Regions from separate parts of the Paenarthrobacter sp. 22069 genome, predicted to be linked through region 2. Evidence: riboswitches for the same ligand, from Rfam matches in the RefSeq annotation. Region 2 holds a riboswitch; each other region holds the start of a gene.
The links. Region 2 has a riboswitch for cyclic di-AMP ahead of ACTJK0_RS10585 (C40 family peptidase). Riboswitches for the same ligand answer to the same signal wherever they lie in the genome.
Positions count from the first base shown of each region.

Region 1: another riboswitch for cyclic di-AMP. It lies ahead of ACTJK0_RS09050 (LysM peptidoglycan-binding domain-containing protein); the one in region 2 lies ahead of ACTJK0_RS10585 (C40 family peptidase).
Region 3: another riboswitch for cyclic di-AMP. It lies ahead of ACTJK0_RS16345 (hypothetical protein); the one in region 2 lies ahead of ACTJK0_RS10585 (C40 family peptidase).

Region 1 is NZ_JBQEQF010000009.1:27,357-31,956, forward strand. It holds gene ACTJK0_RS09050 (LysM peptidoglycan-binding domain-containing protein) at 1-787, opposite strand, end outside; cyclic di-AMP (ydaO/yuaA leader) riboswitch at 791-962, opposite strand; gene ACTJK0_RS09055 (lytic transglycosylase domain-containing protein) at 1,214-2,599, shown strand; gene ACTJK0_RS09060 (TraR/DksA C4-type zinc finger protein) at 2,621-2,980, shown strand; gene ACTJK0_RS09065 (DNA alkylation repair protein) at 2,977-3,531, shown strand; gene ACTJK0_RS09070 (DUF1810 domain-containing protein) at 3,528-3,989, shown strand; gene ACTJK0_RS09075 (glucose 1-dehydrogenase) at 4,025-4,600, opposite strand, start outside.
Region 2 is NZ_JBQEQF010000011.1:24,801-29,400, forward strand. It holds gene ACTJK0_RS10580 (M23 family metallopeptidase) at 1-696, shown strand, start outside; cyclic di-AMP (ydaO/yuaA leader) riboswitch at 825-1,005, shown strand; gene ACTJK0_RS10585 (C40 family peptidase) at 1,076-1,759, shown strand; gene ACTJK0_RS10590 (NlpC/P60 family protein) at 1,921-2,688, shown strand; gene ACTJK0_RS10595 (HNH endonuclease) at 2,958-3,458, shown strand; gene mobA (molybdenum cofactor guanylyltransferase) at 3,524-4,234, shown strand; gene ACTJK0_RS10605 (DUF6457 domain-containing protein) at 4,231-4,524, shown strand; gene ACTJK0_RS10610 (molybdopterin molybdotransferase MoeA) at 4,521-4,600, shown strand, end outside.
Region 3 is NZ_JBQEQF010000020.1:63,163-67,762, forward strand. It holds gene ACTJK0_RS16340 (ArnT family glycosyltransferase) at 1-1,236, shown strand, start outside; cyclic di-AMP (ydaO/yuaA leader) riboswitch at 1,376-1,536, shown strand; gene ACTJK0_RS16345 (hypothetical protein) at 1,542-2,252, shown strand; gene ACTJK0_RS16350 (glyoxalase superfamily protein) at 2,326-2,715, opposite strand; gene upp (uracil phosphoribosyltransferase) at 2,761-3,396, opposite strand; gene ACTJK0_RS16360 (phosphatase PAP2 family protein) at 3,409-4,212, opposite strand; gene ACTJK0_RS16365 (nucleoside deaminase) at 4,269-4,600, shown strand, end outside.

The DNA of each region.
Region 1 (4,600 bases), on a different contig from region 2:
GGACCTGGGTGGTGTAGCCGTTGACGCCACCGCTCACAACCTGGCCGTCGCCGGCGTAAACGCCCACGTGGCCGGAGGTAATGATGAGGTCACCGGGGGCCGGAGCGCCTACCACCGTTCCGTACTGGAAGAACTGGGTGGGCGCGAGGTCGCCGACGGTCTTGCCAACGGAACGCAGCGCCTTCTCAACCATGGCAGTGCAGTCCTGGTTCACGCCGACCTGGCTGTAGGCGGATGCCAGGATGGCTGCGCCGGTTCCGGTGCCCGTGGTGGCCGAAGCGTAGGACATGTTCATGCCGGTGTTCGTCGGTGCCGTGGCTGCGGCAGTCTGGACGGGTGCCGGTGCCGGTGCCGGTGCCTGGGCAGGAGCAGGAGCAGCCGTGTAGCCTGCGCCGGGGATCTGGATCTGGTCGCCCGGGTAGATGATCGAGGACAGACCCAGGCCGTTGGCCGCAAGGAGGTCGTTCAGGCCGACGCCGTAGGCGGACGCAATGGCGCCGAGGGTGTCACCGGAAACAACGGTGTGCACGCTTCCCGTGGCAGCCGCGGGGGCTGCAGCGGGCGCGGAGTATGCCTGGACGCTGCTGTTATCAGTGGTGTCCGCTCCGGTCACACCGGCGTGGGCCGGGGCGCCAACGCCGAATGCAATGCCGGATGCCGCAGCAACGGCGAGCGCAGGGCGGCCCAGCGAGCGGGCCTGGGACTTGGCTGTGACGGCGAGGCCCTCGAGCACAATGGAGCGGGCCGGGGTCGCGCGGTGACGGGCAGTGGTGGAAATTTTTGACACGGTTGATCGCCTCTCCCATGCCTGCGGGGTGAGCTGTCGGGTTCGGGCTGGAGATACCCGGCCGGAAGCACCCCGTGACGTACGGAGACACTATCGACTTAACCCCAAGGCCACACACGTGGCCGTGGAAACTTGGTTCCCCCGTCCCTGCCAGCTGGAGCGGTTGTGTCCCATGATCAGCGGCAGGGCTCGGCATACTGATGGGAATGTCCCGACTGAGAGGGACACCAGAAGACCATAACCCGCGCTCCCGCTAATTGTCACATTTGGGTAACATACGAGGTGGTCCTCTCGGATTCCGCCACCGAATGGATCCGGACAGCCTTTTCCGGGCTGACCTTGGCTGACGTCCCGGAAAGGCCAGCGATAACAATCCCGAAACGGACCCCTGCCTGCAGGCCCCGGCGAAGGGTAGGCTTCGGGACTATGCCCCTGTTCGTGATCAATCCCCGGCGCCGGTTGACCGGGGTCCTGCTGGCCCTGGCGGTGGCATCCTTCCCGCTGCCGGCCACTGCGGATGATCCCGCCCCGCCCGCCGGCTACCCCTCCTGGGCTGACGTGCACGCGGCGCAGTCATCGGAAGCCGCGAAGGCAGCCGAAATCACCACCATTACAGGCCTCCTGGACGGACTGCAGCAGCAGACGGAAGCCGCCGGGGACGCCGCCGTCCGGTCGGCGGCCGAATACGCCGTCGCCCAGGCCGGACTCGACTCCGCGACGCTGAGGCTGGAAGCCCTGACCGCGCAGGCAGCGCGGGCCAACGATGAACTGGCCAGGCGCCGGAAAGACATTGGTGCCCTTGCCGCGCAGTCCTACAAGACCGGGGGCACCAACGCGGGTTTCTTCGTGGCACTGGACGCCCTCGGCACCAACAGCGTGCAGGGACTGAACCTGGTCAAGCTGGTCGGTGACAAGACTGCCGCGCTGGTGGAAAAAGCGGGGGCCGCCGGCAGGGTCGCCGCCGCCCTCACGGAACAGGAAAGGGCTGCCAGGAGCGAGCGGGAGCGGCTGTCGGCGGAGGCCAAAGCAAAACTGGATTCTGCCCGCTCAGCGCGTGACGCGCTCGGCCGGCAGGTCGCCCAGGAACAGCAGCACAGCGAGGAGCTGACGGCGCAGCTGGCTGCACTGAAGGGGACGACGGCGGCCCTTGAGGGGGAGTACCGGCAGGGCCAGGCGGCGTTGGCCGCCTACGGGCAGGCGCAGGAGGCCAGGCGTGCTGCAGCCGGGGAACAGGCCCGCAGGCAGGCGGCCGCCGCGGCCGCTGCTGCGCGGCTGCCCGCACCCGCCGAACCTGCGGCACCCTTCGGAACCCCGGCCCTTCCCAGCACTCCCATACAGCAAAATCCCGTACAGCAAAGTCCCGTTCAGCCAAATCCGGCGCCGCCGGATCCCGTGCAGGCCGCCGCTCCCGCCGACAATCCGGCCGCTCCTGCTCCTGGTACCCCGCCCGTGGCACCCGCCCCGCCCGCCGTCGTCGTGCCTTCCGTTCCCGGTGGGGCCGTGAATGACCCGGCCGGGGCGAAAAGCTACGCTTCCGGACGGCTCGCCGCCTTCGGCTGGGGCCAGGACCAGTTCCTTTGCCTCGCCCAGCTCTGGACCAGGGAATCGGGGTGGCTGACCACCGCCACAAACCCTTATTCAGGCGCCTACGGAATACCCCAGGCCCTGCCGCCGGGAAAGTATTCCAGCGCCGGCAGCGATTGGCTGACCAGCTACCGCACCCAGATCGAGTGGGGCCTCGGCTACATCCGCGACCGCTACGGCTCCCCGTGCGCCGCCTGGAACCACTCCGTGTCCCTGAACTGGTACTGACTGACGCGCTAGGCTTTCCCCATGCCAGATTTCGAACGGTTCCGTGCGCTGCTCGAAGATGAGCGGGCACGGCGCATGGCACTGCTGCCCGCGCTGCGGGCCGACATTGACGCGGCAAACTCGGCACGCCGCGACTCCAACGTCGACGATGAGCATGACCCCGAAGGCTCCACCATCGCCTTCGAACTATCGCAGGCCTCGGCGCTCCTGAAGCAAAGCTCCGCCGGACTGGACGAGGTGGAAGCTGCCCTGGCCCGGCTCGCCGGAGGTACCTACGGCATCTGTGCTGCGTGCGGGGAACCCATCGCCGAGGGCCGGCTCGAAGCGCGGCCCTGGACGCCGTTCTGCATCCTCCACGCCTCCACGGGGCGCGGACGATGACGGGCCCTGCGGAGACAGTGTCCGCCGCGGCGGAATTCATCGACCGGACCCTCCAGAACGAAGGTGCCTGGTACCGTGCGGACGAAGTGGCGCACCGGCTGGGCGGGCGCCTTGCCTCCTACGGTTCCTCCATCGGGGCAGTCCGTGGCACGGTCCGCGATGCCCTGCGGAAGTTCAAGGACCTTGACCATGACGACACCGTGATGCTGGCCTCCGCCCTGTGGGGCCAGCCGCGGCCGGGCGGCCGGCCCGTTTTCGAACGCCGCCTGGCCGCCGTGGTGCTGCTGCAGTCGCGCGTTCGGCTGCTCCGGCACTCGGACCTGACCCGGCTGGAGGGTCTCCTTCGGTCCGCGCAGGCGGCGGATCTGACAGCGCCGCTCCTCGCCGATGTGCTGGCGCCCATGCTGGCAGGGCTGGGGGAGCGGGAGCAGCAACGGGCATCCGTTGTCCTGGCGAGGTGGCGGGAAGACCCGGACCCGCAGTTGCAGGCTGCCGCTGCATCCCTTGAGGAAGACTTGTCCCTTTTGAATGCATCCAGGAGAACCCCATGAATGATCAGTTTGGCCTTGACCGCTTTGTCGCCGCCCAGAACAGCGGCGGAACCTATGAGCAGGCGCTGGGGGAGCTCCAGGTGGGCAGGAAGTCCGGGCACTGGATGTGGTTCATCTTCCCGCAGATTGCCGGGCTCGGGCAGAGTGAGACCTCACGCCGGTATGCCATTTCCTCGCTTGCCGAGGCCCGTGCTTACCTGGACCACGAGGTTCTCGGTCCGCGGCTGCTCGAATGTGCCATGGTCCTGGCGAACCATGCCGACCAGTCTGCACAGGACGTCTTCGGCGGCATCGACGCCAAAAAGCTCCGCTCGTCCATGACACTGTTTCTCCGGGCTGCACCCGGAGAAACAGTGTTCAAAACGGTACTGGCCCAATTCTTCGGCGGCGAGCCCGACCCCGCTACGGACCGGCTCCTGGCAGACCAGGATGCGTCCGGCCAGGACGCCGACCGCTGAGGGCGTTCGCCGCCGGCGGTTCCCGGGAGCGGAAGCTATGGGGTGGGGCTGCCGCCATTGACGTTCAGTGTTTCGCCCACCACGTAGCTGGACTCGGGTGAGGCCAGGAAGACATAGGCGGGGGCGAGCTCGGCGGGTTGGCCCGCCCGGCCCAGGGGAGTGGACTGGCCGAACTCGGGCAGCTGCTCCTTGGGCTGGCCGCTGCTGACCTGCAGGGGCGTCCAGATAGGGCCGGGAGCCACGGCGTTCACCCGGATGCCTTTGGGGGCCAGCTGCTGGGCCAGGCCCTTGGTGAAGTTGTTGATGCTGGCCTTGGTGGTGGCGTAGTCCACCAGGGTCGGGGAGGGGTTGTAGGCCTGGATGGATGTGGTGTTGATGATGGTGGAGCCCGCCGGCATGTGCGGCACGGCGGCCTTCGTCACCCAGAACATGGCGTAGACGTTGGTCTTCAGGGTGTGGTCGAACTGCTCGTCCGTGATGTCCTGCAGGTCTTCCTGGGCCACCTGCTTTCCGGCATTGTTGACCAGGATGTCCACGCCGCCCAGGACGGCCACCGCGGTGTCCACCAGGTCCCGGCAGGCTGCGGAGTCCTTAAGGTCGCCCGGGACCTT
Region 2 (4,600 bases):
CGGCAGATGACGGACTTCGCCGCCGCAAGTGGCATCGGCCAGAAGGCTGGCATAGCCCTCGCCGCCACTGGCCTGGTGCTGACGGTGACCGTGCCTGCAACCGGCCCTGTGATGGCAACTGACGCCGGTGGGAATACGCCCATGGCCGCCTCCGCGGTCAGCCCGCAGCCGCAGATTTCTGCGGATATTGGCGCGCAGATCGACTTTAGCCGTTCCGCCGTGGTCACCAAGGCGGACCCCGACGGCAAGCTGAAACAGCTCCTCAGTGCCCAGTCGGCCGGATCGGTGACCCGCGCGGCTTCTGCCGGCACCCTGGCAGCGCCGTTGGCCACCCTCACCACCGCTTCCCCTTTCGGCTACCGGGTAAGCCCGATCACCGGTGGTACGGGTGACTTCCACCGGGGGCAGGACTTCGTCGCGCAGTGCGGCACGTCTGTCCTGGCGGCGGCCACGGGAACCGTTACCTTCGCCGGCTGGCACCAGTTCGGTGGCGGGAACCGGGTGGTCATCGACCATGGAAATGGCCTGGAGACTACTTACAACCACCTCTCATCCTTCAACGTCAAGGTTGGCCAGACAGTCTCCCGCGGGGACGTTGTGGCACTCAGCGGCACCACCGGCGCCTCCACGGGCTGCCACCTGCACTTCGAGGTGCAGGTCAACGGCGAAGTGGTCGATCCGATGGGCTGGCTGTAACCAAATGACTGCGCACTCTCAGATCCTCGTAACCCGTCGTGACCTGAATGTGACATTGAAGCAAAACTGCTGTACCGTCTAACTCGCGTCAACTTTTCCGAAGTTGACGCTCTTGAGTGGATTGCCTAACTCTGCCACCGCTCAAGGTCCGTTCGCATTTCATCGTCTGGCAGGGGCGGGGGAACCAATTTTGGCCTTCATTCCAGGAGGCCTTGGGGTTAAGTCACGAGCTTTTTTAGGAAAGCACTGTGGCCGGGTGACTCCCATCCGAATCCGACAGCTCACCTCGCAGGCATTGGGAGAGGCTACCTTCGTGTCTTCACGCCATCATTCTGCGCGCCACCGTGCGCAAACGGTTCGCACCAACCCCCTGGATGCCATGTCCAAGGCTGTAAGTGCCAATGCCGGGACCGTGGGCCGCCAGGCTGCCGTTGTGGCAGCTGCATCGGGCCTCATCCTGAGCATGGGCCTGCCCGCGACGGCTGCTGACACCACTGCTGGTGTTTCTGCATCCACTGAGTCCGGCTCCGCCCAGACCGCCCTGGCTGTCACCGCTGCCCCCACGGCGACGGTCTCCTTCGAGCGTCCCGTCGTCAAGACCACCGCTGCACCCAAGGTGGAAGCGGTCCGCACCCAGTCCACCGATTCGGCCAACCCCGCCGCGGCAACCCAGGGTGGGTCGACCGCTGCCAAGACGGCTGAGACTGTCTCCGCCGTGTCTTCTGCGGCCACTTCCGGGATTGCAGCCATTGCCTACACCGGCATCGGCCACTCCTATGTCTGGGGCGGCACCAGCCCCGTTACGGGCTGGGACTGCTCCGGATTCGTCCAGTGGGTTTACGCGCAGGCCGGCATCAGCATCCCCCGCACCAACGCGTGGAGCATCATGACTCCCACCTCCACCCCGCAGCCGGGTGACCTGGTCGTCCAGAACGGTGGCGCACACGTTGGCATCTACGTCGGCAACGGCATGATGATCAGCGCGCTGAACCCGTCGCAGGGCACGCTGCTCCACTCCCCGGCAGCTACCGGTTCATCCTCGTACTACCACTACGGCAACTAGTTCTTGGGCTTCACGCTCCAAGGGCTATTTCTTTGCCCAAAGCTTTTTCGCTAGATCACATCCCCGTTCGGGATGCGCCGGCGTACCCCCAAGATGCCGGCGCGTCCAACCTTCCCTGCCTGCCTACAAGCGGTCCAGGGGAAATACGAAAGAGAGAACTGATGACGACACGTGCTACCGCGCGCCACCGTGCCGAGGTCACCAAAACCAACTCGATCGCTGTCATTGCCAAGGCGGTCAGCGACAACGCCGGCGGCATGGGCCGCCAGGCGGCAGTTATCGCGGCTGCCTCCGGCCTGGTCCTGACCAGCGGCATCGCCGCCAACGCTGCCGACGCCAACGTCAAGCGGGACTCCGCTCCGGCGTCCGCGCTGGAAGTTGAATCCGCCATCGACGCTCCGATCTCCGCAGCGTCCACCATTGCCATCAGCTACGAAAAGCCCGCCGTGACCACTACGCCGGCTCCCGTGGCCGAGCCTGAGCCCCAGGTCGAGGTCCAGGAAGCTGCTCCCGTGGCCCAGCCCGTTGCTGTTCCCAAGGTCACGGCCAAGGTTGCCACCGTCGCCGCTCCCGCTGCCCCCGCCGCGCAGGCATCAGCCAGCGGTAAGGGTGCTGCGATCCTTTCCGCCGCTTACGCCCAGCTGGGCGTGCACCAGGACTGCACCATGCTGGTGACGAACGCCCTGGCCGCTGTCGGCATCCACTTCCATGACTGGCCTGCCGGCTACCTGTCACTGGGTGAAACCGTGCCCATGTCCCAGGCCCAGCCCGGTGACCTGCTGTACTACGCTGATGGCGGCGGCGGCATGGCCCACATCGCTGTTTACGCCGGAAACGGCATGGCCGTTCACGGCGGCTTCAACGGCAATGACACCGTGGTCTTCAGCGCCAATGTCGGCTCCGGACCGGTGGCCATCCGCGTCAGGTAGGCATTTTTCGTGCCGGCCTGATCCAGTGCCGCCCGCGAATTGCTGCAAAGGGACCCCCGCCACCAGGCGGGGGTCCCTTGCGCTTTAAGGGAGTTTCGGGCGGGGCCCTTGCCTTTTCCCCGTCTCCGGCAGGGACTGGGCTCCGCGGCGGCGATTACCTGATTCTGCACTTCTTTGTTTACTCTTGTGATGTCGATCCATAGCCCGGACATGCCGAGGGCAGCCGGCCCTCGTGCCCCTGACGGGTGCGGCCGTGAAGAGGTAAGTGCATGCGCACTCTCGTTCTGAATGCTGGATATGAACCGCTGGCGGTTGTGACTTTCCGCCGGGCGCTGGTGCTTGTGCTCGCGGGCAAGGCGAGCGTGGTGGCCGAGGGTGACGACCCCGTGGTGGGCCCCACTGACGTGCTGGGCCGCCCGTCCGTGATTCTCCTGAACCGCTACATCAGGCCCCGGTACAACCACTCCACCGCGGTCAGCCGCCGCGGAGTGCTACGGCGCGATGGGCATAAATGTGCATATTGCGGCAAGGCGGCACACACCATCGACCACGTGCACCCCAAATCGCGGGGCGGCGCCGATTCGTGGGAAAACCTGGTGGCCGCCTGCCTGCGGTGCAACAACGTCAAAGGCGACCATACTCCCGGGGAAATGGGTTGGACCCTGCGTTTTGTGCCGGAGCCGCCGCACGGAACCATCTGGCAGATCAAGGAACTCGAGAAGCCCACGCCTGCCTGGGATCCCTTCCTTCTTCCGGAACGCGCTGCCTGACCAGCCCGGCCTGTGCCGCCGCCGGCTGTGGCGCTTCCGGCCGTGCCGGTCGCTAGGCTGGGGTCATGCAAGCGAACACGTTGGCGTTTGATGCCCTGATCCTGGCCGGCGGCCGGTCCTCACGGCTGGGAGGGGTGCCCAAGCAAACCCTCGTCTTCAGCGGCCAGACCCTCCTGGAGCGGGCGCTTGCCGCTGCGTCCGGGGCGCGGCTCACTGTCGTTGTTGGGGACCCTGGCGCGCCTGGCGAAGCCCCAGCGGAGTTGCCGGGGGTTATGCAGCCGGCCGCGGTGCTCTCCTGCCGGGAAGAGCCGCCGTTCTCGGGTCCCGCCGCTGCCATCGCTGCCGGCCTTGATACCTTGGCGAAAAATGGTGGTGGTTCGCCCCTCACATTGGTCCTGGCCTGTGACATGCCGCTGGCGTCGGAGGCAGTGGCTGCTCTCCAGCGCGCCCTGGCCGACACCCCTGGGGCAGTCGTCGGGGAGCGCAGCGTCATGGCATCCGCCGAAGACGGCAGGCCGCAGCCCCTGGCTGCTTTTTACAGCACAGCCGAGTTAACACATGCCTGCCGGGAACTCGCCGCCCGGAACGCACTGGTCAACGGCTCTGTCCGGGCGCTCCTTGCTAATCTGGACGTGCAGCTTGTCACAGTCCCCGCCGGCTCCACCTCCGATGTGGATACCTGGGATGACGCTGCCGCGCTGGGGATGGCCGCCGGAAACCAGCGCGGAAGCCAGGACCGGCGGACGGGCGACACTAACGTGGGAGGCAATTCGTGAAAAGCCAGGACGAAACGCTTGAAGAGTGGTGCCGGGCCCTGCTCCAGGCGTACAAGCTGGAGAATGTCCAGATCGACGTCAACGCGGTGCTCTCCCTTGCCGGCGTTGCCGCCCACTCCGTGGTCCGGCCGGCCGCGCCGCTCACCACGTTCATTGCAGGCTTCGCCGCGGGTCTGGCCGCCGCCCCGGGCAGGGAGATCGATCCTGCATCCATGGACGCGGCACTGGCCGTCGCCCGGTCCCTGGCACAGAACTACGGCACTGAAGCCGCCGGGGCTCCCGGCGAATGACAGCGGAACCCCGCAGTGATCCCCACGCACCGCCGGGCAGCGAAGGAGAGGTGCTGACGGCCCGAACGCCGCAGGA
Region 3 (4,600 bases), on a different contig from region 2:
ATCCTGGAGCTGACGCTGGGCTACAACGGCCTGGGCCGGCTGACCGGCGACGAAACAGGCAGCGTGGGCGGCGGCAATGGCTGGGGCGTTCCGGGGCTGCTGCGGATGTTCAGCAGCGAGTTCGGCGGCCAGATCGCATGGCTCCTGCCGTCCGCCCTGATCCTAGCCGCTGGCCTTCTCTGGGTGGGCCGGCGGGCCCCGCGGACCGACATGGTGCGCGCCAGCGTCATCATCTGGGGCTCGTGGGTACTGGTGACCGGCCTGGTGTTCAGCTTCATGTCCGGCATCATCCACCCCTACTACGCGGTGGCACTGGCACCCGGCATAGCCGGGCTTGCAGGGTTGGGCGGAGTTCTCCTGTGGCAGCACCGGCACCAGCCGGCCGCGGCCATTGCCCTGTCTTCAGCCACAGCAGCGGCGGCAGTCATGGCGTTCCAGCTGCTGGGCACAACCACCGCCTACGGTCCCTGGCTACGCGGGCTGGTCCTGGCAGCGGGCTTGGCGGCCGCGGCCGGGGTTGGACTGGGCAGGCTTCTTCGCCTGCGCTCCACGCAGTGGACGACGGCGGCCCCGTGGACGACGGCGGCCCGGTGGACGGCAGCAGTGCAGCGGACGACGGCGGCGCTCGCCATTGCGGCATCGCTCGCCGGACCGCTGGCGTTCTCCATCTCCACTGCGGCGACGGCCCACAGCGGGGCCATTGTCAGCGCCGGTCCGGCGACAGCATTCGGCGGCCCGGGCGGGTTCGCCGGCAACAGGGCCGGTGGGCCCGGCACGGGCGGCAGTGCCCGGCAGTTCGGCGGTCAGGCCGGACAAGGCCAGGGCCAGGGCGGAGCTGGCGGGGCCGCCGGACGTGGCGGCGGTGGAGGTGGCGCTATGGGTGGTCTTCTCGGCGCCCCCACCCCGTCGGCAGACCTGGTGGCAGCGCTGAAGAACGGTGCAGCGGGGTACACCTGGGCCGCGGCGGTGGTGGGTTCCAATAATGCGGCCGGTTACCAACTGGCAACGGAACTCCCCGTGATGGCGATCGGCGGCTTCAACGGCACCGATCCCTCCCCCACCCTTGAGCAGTTCCAGGAGCTGGTGTCGAAGGGGAAGATCCACTACTTCATTGCCGGCGCAACCATGCGGTCCAGCACCGGCTCAGACGCTGCCACCCGGATTGCACAGTGGGTAGCCGAAAACTTCGCCGCGCAAAGCATCGGCGGGACCACGGTCTACCAACTCGCCGCCTGATCCGAACTGAAACCTGGAGCAATTCGACGCGCTGCGGCCGTGACTTCCGTTACCTAAATGTGACTTTCGCGTTTCATTCCTGTACCGTCGATTGGGTGCGGTCCCCGTTCGGGCCGCATATCCCGGGTTGACGCCAAGCTCTGCCGCTTCCCCGGATTCCGATTGAGCTACGGCAGAGGCGGGGGACCCACCGTCCCGGGCAATGCATGCCCTTGGGGTTAAGCCAGTACGTGTTCTTTCCGTACGGCCGGATGCCCTCATCCGAACCCGACAGCTAACTCCGCAGGTGTGAGAGGCGATCAATCATGTCCAAAAACACGGCAGAAGCACGCCTGCAGGCCAAGGCTAAACACCGGGCCGCCAAGCAGGCCAAGAAAACCACCCTGGGCCAGCGCGCGGGAATTCTCGCAGCATCGTGCGCCGTGCTGGTGGGGGTAGGCGCGGCAGGTCAGGCCACCAGCAGCATGACTCCAGTGTCATCGACCGAGTCCAACACTTCCACGGCAGCGGCCGACTCCCAAATGAGCATTGAGAAGAGCGAGATCCGTTCCAACCCGGCAGCCACCCCCGCCCCGGCAGCCATTACGGTCGCGCCGCAGGCAGCAGAACCGGCCCCGGCAGCGCCCGCACCGGCGCCCGCGGCTCCCGCACCCGCCCCGGCACCCGAGCCCGCCCCGGCACCGGAGCCGGCTCCCGCCGTCGCAATTAACGACCCCGCCGGCGCCCAGGCGTACGCCGCCGGCCAGCTGGCCTCCTTCGGCTGGGGCCCGGATCAGATGCAATGCCTGCAGACGCTCTGGACCAAGGAATCAGACTGGACCACCACCGCCACCAACGCCAGCAGCGGGGCCTACGGGATCGTCCAGTCCCTGCCCGCGGAGAAGATGGCGAGCGCCGGTGCGGACTACCTCACCAACTACCGCACGCAGATCAACTGGGGCCTGGACTACATCAAGAAGAGCTACCAGTCGCCCTGCGGTGCCCTGGACTTCCACTTGGCACACAACTGGTACTAAGCAGGTCACCCCGCAACGGGGAACTGCAGCGCAAGCCGCGGGCCGCCTCACATGATGCGGTCCGCGGCTTGCTTTAAGGGTTGGCCTGCCCCTCATTCCGCCACGGAATGTACTGCACTGACCACCTGTTTCCGTCTGGATCGGCGAAATGGACGAAGTGGCCCCAGTCCTGCACGTCGATGTCGCTGACGTCCACGCCGTTGTTCTTCAAAAAATCGTGGGCGGCCTTGATGTCATTGACCACCATCTGGAGGTTGGATCCGGAGCCTGGCGGGGCGTCCATGAGTCCTTCGCCGATGCAGATGGAGCAGGCGGAGCCTGGCGGCGTCAACTGCACGAAGCGGATGGAGTCCGAGGGCCGCTCGTCATAGTCGGCGTTGAAGCCAACCTTGTTGACGTAGAAGTCCTTGGCCCGGTCGACGTCGGATACGGGGACAAACACGAGCTCGAGTTTCCAGTCCATCCGCTCAGGCTAGCGGCAGGAAACCGTTTGAAAAAGGGTGAATAACTACCCTGCGATGCCGTAGAGGCGGTCGCCGGCGTCGCCAAGGCCAGGAACGATATAGGACTTTTCGTTGAGTTTCTCGTCGATGGAGGCCAGGACAATGTGCACATTGGCCCCGGACAGCTCCTCCTCCAGCCTGGCAAGGCCTTCCGGCGCGGCGAGCAGGCAGATGCAGGTGACGTCGGACGCGCCGCGCTTGAAGAGGAACTTGATGGCCTCGCGCAGGGTGCCGCCCGTTGCCAGCATGGGGTCCAGGACGAAGACCTGGCGGCCGGTCAGGTCCTCAGGGAGGCGCTCCGCGTAGGTGATGATGTCCAGCGTTTCCTCGTCCCGCGCCATGCCCAGGAAGCCCACTTCAGCGGTGGGGACCAGCTTGGTCATGCCCTCCAGCATCCCCAGCCCGGCGCGGAGGATGGGGACAACCAGCGGGGTGGGTTTGGTGAATGCGGTGCCGATGGTGGTGCTGACGGGCGTTTCGATGGTGACGGGCTCGGTGCGGACTTCCCGGGTGGCCTCATAGGCCAGCAGGGTCACCAGCTCTTCCGTCAGCTGCCGGAAGACAGGAGACGGCGTGTTCTTGTCCCGCAGGACGGTGAGCTTGTGGGCGACCAGGGGGTGGTCAACAACGAGAGTACGCATCCCCCAAAACTATCATCCGGCGCTGCCCTTCCCGGGTCCGGAGCTTCCGTGCTCGTGCACTTCCTCGGCGACGACATCGCGCACGATCGGACGGTCGAACGACGGCGCGGCACCGGCGTGCTCCCGCCTGCGGACAAGGTGGAACAGCCGGTGGGCCATAATCACCACACCGACCCAGGTGAGGCCCAGAAGCCACCCTGCCATGACGTCCGTCAGCCAGTGGTGCCCCAGGAAGACGCGGCTCAGGCCCATGGCGATGATGAAGATGGTGCCGGCCGTAATGGCAGCGACGCGGACCCGCATGGTGTGGAACTGGAGGCAGATGAGGTACACCACCAGGCTGATGACCACCGTGGTGTTCAGGGTGTGGCCGCTGGGGAAGGATGGCGAGTCCTCGAACGGGGGAACAGCGTCCGCGTGGTCCGGGCGGGTGCGGCCCACCAGCTTCTTGCCGAACGTGGTGGCCGTGATCGACGCTGCTGCTGCCCCGCCGATCAGGACCAGCGGCCGCCAGTTCCTGCTGAGGTAGGTCAGCCAGGCGGTGAGGATGCTGGCCAGGATGGGCATGCCGATGCCGCCGCCGATGTTGGTGAAGCCGGTGACGAAGGCATCGAGCGCCGGGCTGCGCAGGCTTTCGGCGAAGGCCAGGGCAGGCTTGTCCATGTTGGCCAGACCGGCGGAGTCCACCACGTTGTCGTAGACTTCCGCACCGAGCAGCGCCAGCGACACGATGACGACGCCGCCCACCAGGATAGTGAGGACCAGCGCCGCATAGGGTTTGAACCAAATACTTATGCGGTCCCGAAGAGTGTCCATGGTGCCTCCCGGCGTCGGTAAGTAACCTGAATATCCCTCGAAACTATCATTGAGCCATGCCCTTGCCGGAAAAGAAATACCATGCCTGGATGGGCCTTGCCCTTGCGGAGGCCCGGCGGGCGCTGACAACGGAGGACGTGCCGATCGGGGCCGTGGTGATAGGGCCCGACGGCGGTGTGCTGGGTTCCGGCCGCAACCAGCGCGAGGAACTGGGCGACCCCACGGCCCACGCCGAGGTGGTGGCCATCCGGGAGGCGGCCCGGCGGTTGCAGGAGCTGGCCAGGCTGGAGGGCGGCGCCGGCGATGGCTGGCGGTTGTCCGACTGCACCTTGGTGGTCACCCTGGAACCCTGTGCCATGTGTGCTGGGGCGATTGTGCTGGCCCGGAT